2 regions of the Brevibacillus sp. AG genome follow, and region 1 is predicted to be linked to the other one. Evidence: predicted binding sites of a transcription regulator. Region 1 holds the regulator's gene; the other holds the start of a gene.
The links. Region 1 encodes CtsR, which represses protease genes until heat stress. Its sites were predicted from a motif close to ATGGTCAATAAAGGTCAAACA; they were not measured.
Positions count from the first base shown of each region.

Region 2: the regulator CtsR is predicted to act here: its motif matches at 1,821-1,841, upstream of POF51_RS15530 (ATP-dependent Clp protease ATP-binding subunit).

Region 1 covers NZ_JAQMYO010000020.1:776-4,197, reverse strand. Annotated here, with positions in the region: gene POF51_RS30105 (protein arginine kinase) at 1-913, opposite strand, end outside; gene POF51_RS30100 (UvrB/UvrC motif-containing protein) at 933-1,451, opposite strand; gene POF51_RS30095 (CtsR family transcriptional regulator) at 1,468-1,932, opposite strand; gene POF51_RS30090 (HAD hydrolase-like protein) at 2,121-2,807, opposite strand; gene POF51_RS30085 (UDP-N-acetylglucosamine--LPS N-acetylglucosamine transferase) at 2,837-3,422, opposite strand, start outside.
Region 2 covers NZ_JAQMYO010000005.1:349,986-353,407, reverse strand. Annotated here, with positions in the region: gene POF51_RS15540 (TetR/AcrR family transcriptional regulator) at 1-558, shown strand, start outside; gene POF51_RS15535 (MFS transporter) at 624-1,763, shown strand; gene POF51_RS15530 (ATP-dependent Clp protease ATP-binding subunit) at 1,882-3,422, shown strand, end outside.

The sequences.
Region 1 (3,422 bases):
TAATACCTAGATCAATCCCCAAACGTACATCGGACAGGCGCTGAGCCGCCTCCTTTGACTCTACTGTGCGAGCGTACATCAGGATGCCATACGACCGAAAAATCCGATCCTCTAAAGAAACCCGGGTATGCTCCAGCAAATAAGCACGTGCCACACGCTCTTGCTCAATAATCTGTCTGGCTACACCGTAGAGATTGGAAAGGATATCTGACTCAGACATCCCCAGTGTGACCTGATTGGATAACTGAAAAAGATTCCCTAGAGCTTCGCTGCCCTCTCCGTAAATTCCTCTAACAACTAGACCAACTTGATTAATTGCCTGTAAAATTCTGCTGATCTGCTGCGTCATCACCAGAGCCGGCAAGTGCAGCATCACAGATGCACGAATACCCGTACCCACATTGGTTGGGCAGCTTGTCAGATATCCTCGTGTTTCGTCGAAAGCGTAGTTCAAGTTTTTCTCAAAAATGTCGTCTATCTTCGTACCTAATTCCCATGCCTCGTTCAAACGAAACCCGGGTAATAGTACCTGTATTCGAATGTGGTCTTCTTCATTAACCATAATGCTGACAGACTCATCTTCACGAAGTAATACGGCACCTTTGCGAGATTCCTCTGCCAGATGAGGGCTAATCAGATGCTTTTCTACGAGCACCTTTTTTTCTAACGGGTTAATTTGGTCCATATGGATGATCTGAAGCTGGTGCCTTTTGCGCATTGCCTCCGAATCGCTTACTTCCGTTACCTTTCTGACGACTTCCTCGCCCTGCGAGTCCGTTGCCAATAACGGAAAGGGGTGCTGGCGCAGGTTACGGGCGATACGCAGCCGTGTACTAATGACAATGTCGGAATCAGGACCTTCTCCTTTCATCCAATTGCTCCACGGGTTTTGCATAAACTGCTTTTGGGACATAACCAGCTAACCTCCCTTGCTACGATTGGGCCATTTTTTGTTCCAATGCTCGAATTCGATCACGCATTTCTGCTGCCTTCTCGAACTCTTCACTGGCGACATGACTTTGCAGCGCTTGCTTTAGTTGTTCCAGCTCTTTACGGATCTTCAATTTGCCACCGGTACGCTCTGGTACTTTTCCACTATGCTGTGTGTTTCCGTGAATCCGGCGGAAAAGGGGGTCCAGTCGGTCACCCAAAAAGGTGTAGCAATCACTACAGCCAAATCGTCCACTTTTACTAAATTGAGAATATGTGAGTCCACATGTTTCGCATTGAAGCGGCTTATTCGTTGCCGTTTCGCGTCCATTCTTTTGCATGGGATCAAATTTTAAAAGTCCTGACAGGAGATTGTTGATGCTGAAGTTGTGAAAGCCGGTAAAGACGTCCCCTTTTTCATGAGCACACTGCTCGCAAATATGGTATTCGGTTTTTTCGCCATTGACGATTTTCGTCAAATGAAGTGTCGCCGGTCGTTTTCCGCATTCCTCACAGTTCATAACATCATACCTCCTTTTACTTCAACAAGATTGCTGCGATCATCTGCTTTAAAATATTTGCCCGCAAACGATCCCGCAATTCAGCTTCTAGCGTCAATACATTTCGCGAGGTAGCGATTTTCATCAAGGTGGCTTCTCTGATGTTGACTAATCCTTCTTCCATTAGTCTTTCTACGATCGCATTTCCCACGCTCTGACTGATGCTCTCACCAATCAGTTCTTCTGTTAGCAATTCCTGCAAACGTGCTTTGCTGACAATCTGCACCTTGCGTATGCGAATATACCCGCCGCCCCCGCGCTTACTCTCTACAATGTATCCTTTTTGAACGGTAAAACGCGTATTGATGACGTAATTGATCTGAGACGGCACACATTGAAAATGGTCGGCAAGCTCACTACGCTGAATCTCGATCGATCCATTGGGACTGTTTGTAATGATGCTTTTCAAGTGATGTTCAATGATGTCCGAGATGTTACGCAAGTCATCGCCTCCTATTCCTCTGTGTATGTTCTTATGAGGTTACCTATTGACTTTGACTATCTTTGACGTTAATTATAATGGGTTTACTGCGTGCCCGCAAGTGTCCCTTACACATTCTAGTTTGGGCAAAAGAAGGTCGCTTGAAACTTGGACATGATCAACAAAAAAACCACTCCCTGAGGAATGGTTTATGTTTGTTCTTGTGTGTTGGTGTCGATTGCTGGCAAATGATTCAGTAGCTGAGTGAAGCTGGTGATGATGACATCTGCCCCATCAAGCTCGCCTGGTTTGGCAAAACCGAAGTCGCATCCAATGGTAAATAAACCGTTTGTTTTGCCTGCTTCCATGTCGGAGTGACGATCTCCTACCATGATGGCCTGCCCGATTTTGTAATCAGACAACAATTTTGCAACCAGGTCATTTTTGGAATGCGTACGGAAACGACCGGCTGAGTACAGATCGGTCATCAGCGGCTTTAACTCGTATTCCTGACAAATGGCATCGATGTACTCTTCCTGCCCATTGCTTGCTACAAACAAAGCAAATCCTTTCTCACGAAGCGTTTCCAAGGTTGATTTTACATCCGGATATAGCTCGGTCACTCTTTCTTGGAGTAACTGGATTTCATTATCTAGCAAGAAGGCGTCTGCTGAGCGAATGGCTTCCTCACTCGCGCCCGGCAGCAATTTGTCCCAGATCTGCTCGATCGTCATTCCCAGAACATTGATCAGTTCACGCTCGTCAGGAGTTTCCCCTTGCCATAGCCCTTTTTGACGAAGCTGGTCAAACGTTCGAATAAATGCGGGGGTCGATAGCTTTTCTGTTTGCAGTAACGTGCCATCCATATCAAATAATATGGCGAATGGTACAGTCATGGGTTCCTCCATTTTGTCTGGCTAGGCAGCTATTCTACTTCTCTTGACAACATATTCATATCATCCATGATAAACTCAGTAATTCGTTGTGCAGCATCTGGCTTCGAGATTTTCTGTCCCATTCTGCGCATATAGTCCACCTTGGACGGGCTATGCAATAGTTCATCGATAAAGTAAATCAATTGCTCCGACAGATTGGCATGTACCGCACATCCATTATTGAGCAAAAAGTGGCTGTTCCTCTCTTCTTGTCCAGGCAGAGGATTGTAAATAATCATGGGTACCCGTTTACTCATTACTTCAGCTGATGTAAGTCCGCCTGATTTGGTGACGATTAAATCAGCCGTCTCCAAGTATTCGTGGAAGTTATTGATGAATTTTAGTGGAACGACTTCATGGCGATACGTACGATTTATCACTTTATTGTACAGCTTGTCGTTTGTCCCTGTTAACACAAAGGTTTTCAGAGGAATGTTAATCTCTTCTAGCCCATCTAATACCTTTTCCATCGAGCCGAGGCCCAATCCGCCCCCTGAAAGAATAATGCTCTTTTGTCCAGGAGCGAGGCCCAGCTTTTGCCGAATCAAATCAGGGTCCAATGGCAAGCTGAATTTT
Region 2 (3,422 bases), on a different contig from region 1:
TCCATTGTAGATGTGGCCATGAAAACATTTTGGTCAAAAGGCTACAATGGTTGTTCTACGCATGATTTATGCAGTGATACTGGACTAGGTAAAGGCAGCTTGTACAATACGTTTGGCAGCAAACAGGACCTTTATCTAGCAGTGGTGGAACACTATCACGAAACTGGAATTCGTGAACAGCGGGCATTATTGGAAAGTCCGGGTTTCGTGAAAGAACGGTTGCACAATTTTTTAGCTTGGGCATTAGTGGAAGACTTTGAATCTACGAATCCAAAGGGATGTTTGCTGATCAATGCGGGATTGGAACGGGCAAAAGACGATCCCAAGATTGAAGAAATAGTCTCCAGACATGTTGAACTTTTGAAGCAAACCATGGAAAAAGTGATGGAGGAAGGCTTGCGAACGGGCGAAATCTCCAAAAAACGATCTGCTGTGGATTTGGCTAGCCTATTTTTAAGCAGTTACTACGGCTTCCGTGTGTTGAATACATCTACACAAAATCGGACATTGGCTGAACAAATCATGAACGGCATCATGGAATCTATCTTCGGCGCGTAATGCGCTCTTTTTTTGAGTTATTTTTGTACCGATTGTTACAATAATAAGTAGAGGAGTGTTCCTTCATGCCGTCGATGATTTATTTGTTAGCGGTAGCGATTTTTGCGATGACGACTTCTGAATTTATGGTGGCAGGTATGATGAACGAGCTTGCCGATGTTTTCGACGTGTCGATCCCATCCATCGGGTATTTTATTACGGCGTATGCAGGAGCAATGGTGATAGGTGGCCCGATCCTAACAGCAACTCTCTTGCACATTCGCCGAAAACAAGCGCTGCTTTCTTTGGTTGCCGTCTTCTTTATTGGCCAATCGCTGGGAGCCATGGCTTGGAATTACGAGTCGATGATGCTTGCACGTATCCTAACAGGTATTGCTTCATCCGCAGCGTTTGGTATCTCCGTTAGTATTTCAGCCAGCTTGGTTCCCCCTCATTCACGGGGAAAGGCAGCTTCGATTGTTTTGGCAGGCTTAATGATTGCTACTGTCATCGGACTCCCTCTGACAACCGTGATTGCACAATATTTCGGCTGGAGAATGAGCTTTTGGGCTGTTGCCGTTGTCGTATTGCTATCAGGGATCTTGATCCAATGGTTGCTTCCTTCCTCCGTACAAAAAGACCAGATGAACGGAAAGGATGAGCTTGCCAGTTTTCAAAATCCACACCTTTGGGCCGCGTATGTAACGAGTATGCTGATCATTGGCGGTACCTTCGCAGCGTTTAGTTATTTTACTCCGATTCTTATGGATGTAACGACATTTTCGGATACCAGTATCCCGTATTTGCTTGCCCTTTATGGCATCGCGACCGTGATCGGAAATATCGTGATTGGCAGACTTGCTGATCGTTTTACCATGCGCATCCTTGTAACGGGATTAAGCATACTCTTAGCGGCATTGGTTCTATTTGCCGTAGGCGCCGAAAATAAATGGATCGCTGTGCTATCCATTGTTCTGATTGGGTTGACGGGTGTCGCGATGAATCCGGCCATGATCGCACGAGTGATGAATACTGCAGGCAGTGGGACAATGGTAAACACTATGCATACTTCCTTTATTACATTGGGTGTTGCCATTGGTTCTTCCTTAGGCGGGATCGGGATCAGCAGTGGCTATGGGCTTGTTTCACCATTGTGGATAGGCGCTTGTTTAGCTGTTATTGGGTTACTTTCAATTGTTCCCTATCTGCAAAAGGGCAAAGTGTAAAAAACCAAACAATCCCTCTTGAAAGTCAAAAAAGGTCAAACTATAATAAAGTCAACGAAGGTCAGGAAAGGTCAAAGATCTTCTGGATTCCAAAACAACGCTTTTGGGGGGATTGAATATGCATTGTGAAATCTGCAAACAACGAGAAGCAACTGTGACTGTTCATATACGTGTACAAAATCAGCAACAAAAATACGATCTGTGCAAAGACTGCCAGACAAAGCTGACCAACAAAATGGGAGTGGGTATGGGCTTTAGTCCTTTCTCCTCCTTCTCTGGACTGGATGAGTTCCTGCAAGGCTTTGCCCAAGGCCCGATGAATCCGGGCAAATCTTCCAGCCAACCACAGCCACAAGCACCAGAGCGTGGTGGAGGCATCCTCGATGACCTGGGGCGTAATCTAAACGATGCGGCACGTGCCGGACTGATTGACCCTGTGATTGGACGAGAACAGGAAATTGAGCGTGTCATTGAGATTTTGAACCGACGCAATAAGAACAATCCGGTTCTGATCGGGGAGCCAGGCGTCGGGAAGACGGCGATTGCGGAAGGCCTCGCCTTGCGTATTACGGAAGGGCAAGTGCCGACCAAGCTGAAAAACAAGCAGGTGTACATTTTAGATGTCGCCTCTCTGGTTGCAGGGACGGGAATTCGCGGACAGTTCGAGGAAAAAGTGAAGCAAGTGATTGCCGAGCTGCAAAAGCGCAAAAACGTCATCCTGTTTGTGGATGAGATTCATCTACTGGTGGGGGCAGGCTCTGCGGAAGGATCAATGGATGCAGGGAACATCCTGAAGCCTGCACTGGCTCGCGGTGAGTTGCAACTGATTGGGGCAACTACGTTAAAAGAGTATCGCGTGATTGAAAAAGACGCAGCTCTGGAGCGCCGCTTGCAGCCAGTCATGGTAAAGGAGCCAACCGTAGAACAAGCCATCGAGATTTTAAAAGGATTGCGTCCGAAATACGAAGCATTCCACCAAGTCGCTTACTCGGATGATGTCATCCGTGCCAGCGTGGAATACGCCCATCGTTACATTCAGGATCGATTCTTGCCTGACAAGGCGATTGATCTCATGGATGAAGTGGGCTCGCGTTTGAACCTGAGGTCCTCCGCGGTTGATACGGCAGAATTGCATGAGCGGCTGGCGCAGATCAATCAGGAGAAAAAGGAAGCGACGGAGCAAGAGGCATACGAACGAGCTGCCCGTCTGCGAGACGAGGAAGCAAGCATTTTAGAGAAGCTGGATCAGATTGAGGGCAAGGAACAACGCGTCCAGGTTGACGTCTCGGACATCCAAGCCTTGATCGAGCAAAAGACTGGGATTCCTGTTACGAAGCTGCAAAGTGATGAGCAGATGAAAATGAAAAACCTAGCGGCTCATTTGGAAGCAAAAGTCATTGGTCAATCCGAGGCGGTCACACAAGTCGCGAAGGCGATTCGACGCAGTCGTGCAGGTCTGAAACCGAAAAACAGACCGATTGCTTCCTTCCTGTTCGTCGGTCCGACTGGCGTAGGGAAAACAGAATTGTCCAAAGCATTGGCAGAGGAGCTGTTTGGTACCCGTGATTCCATGATCCGCCTCGATATGAGCGAGTACATGGAGAAGCACTCGGTATCCAAACTGATCGGTTCTCCTCCTGGCTACGTCGGTCATGAAGA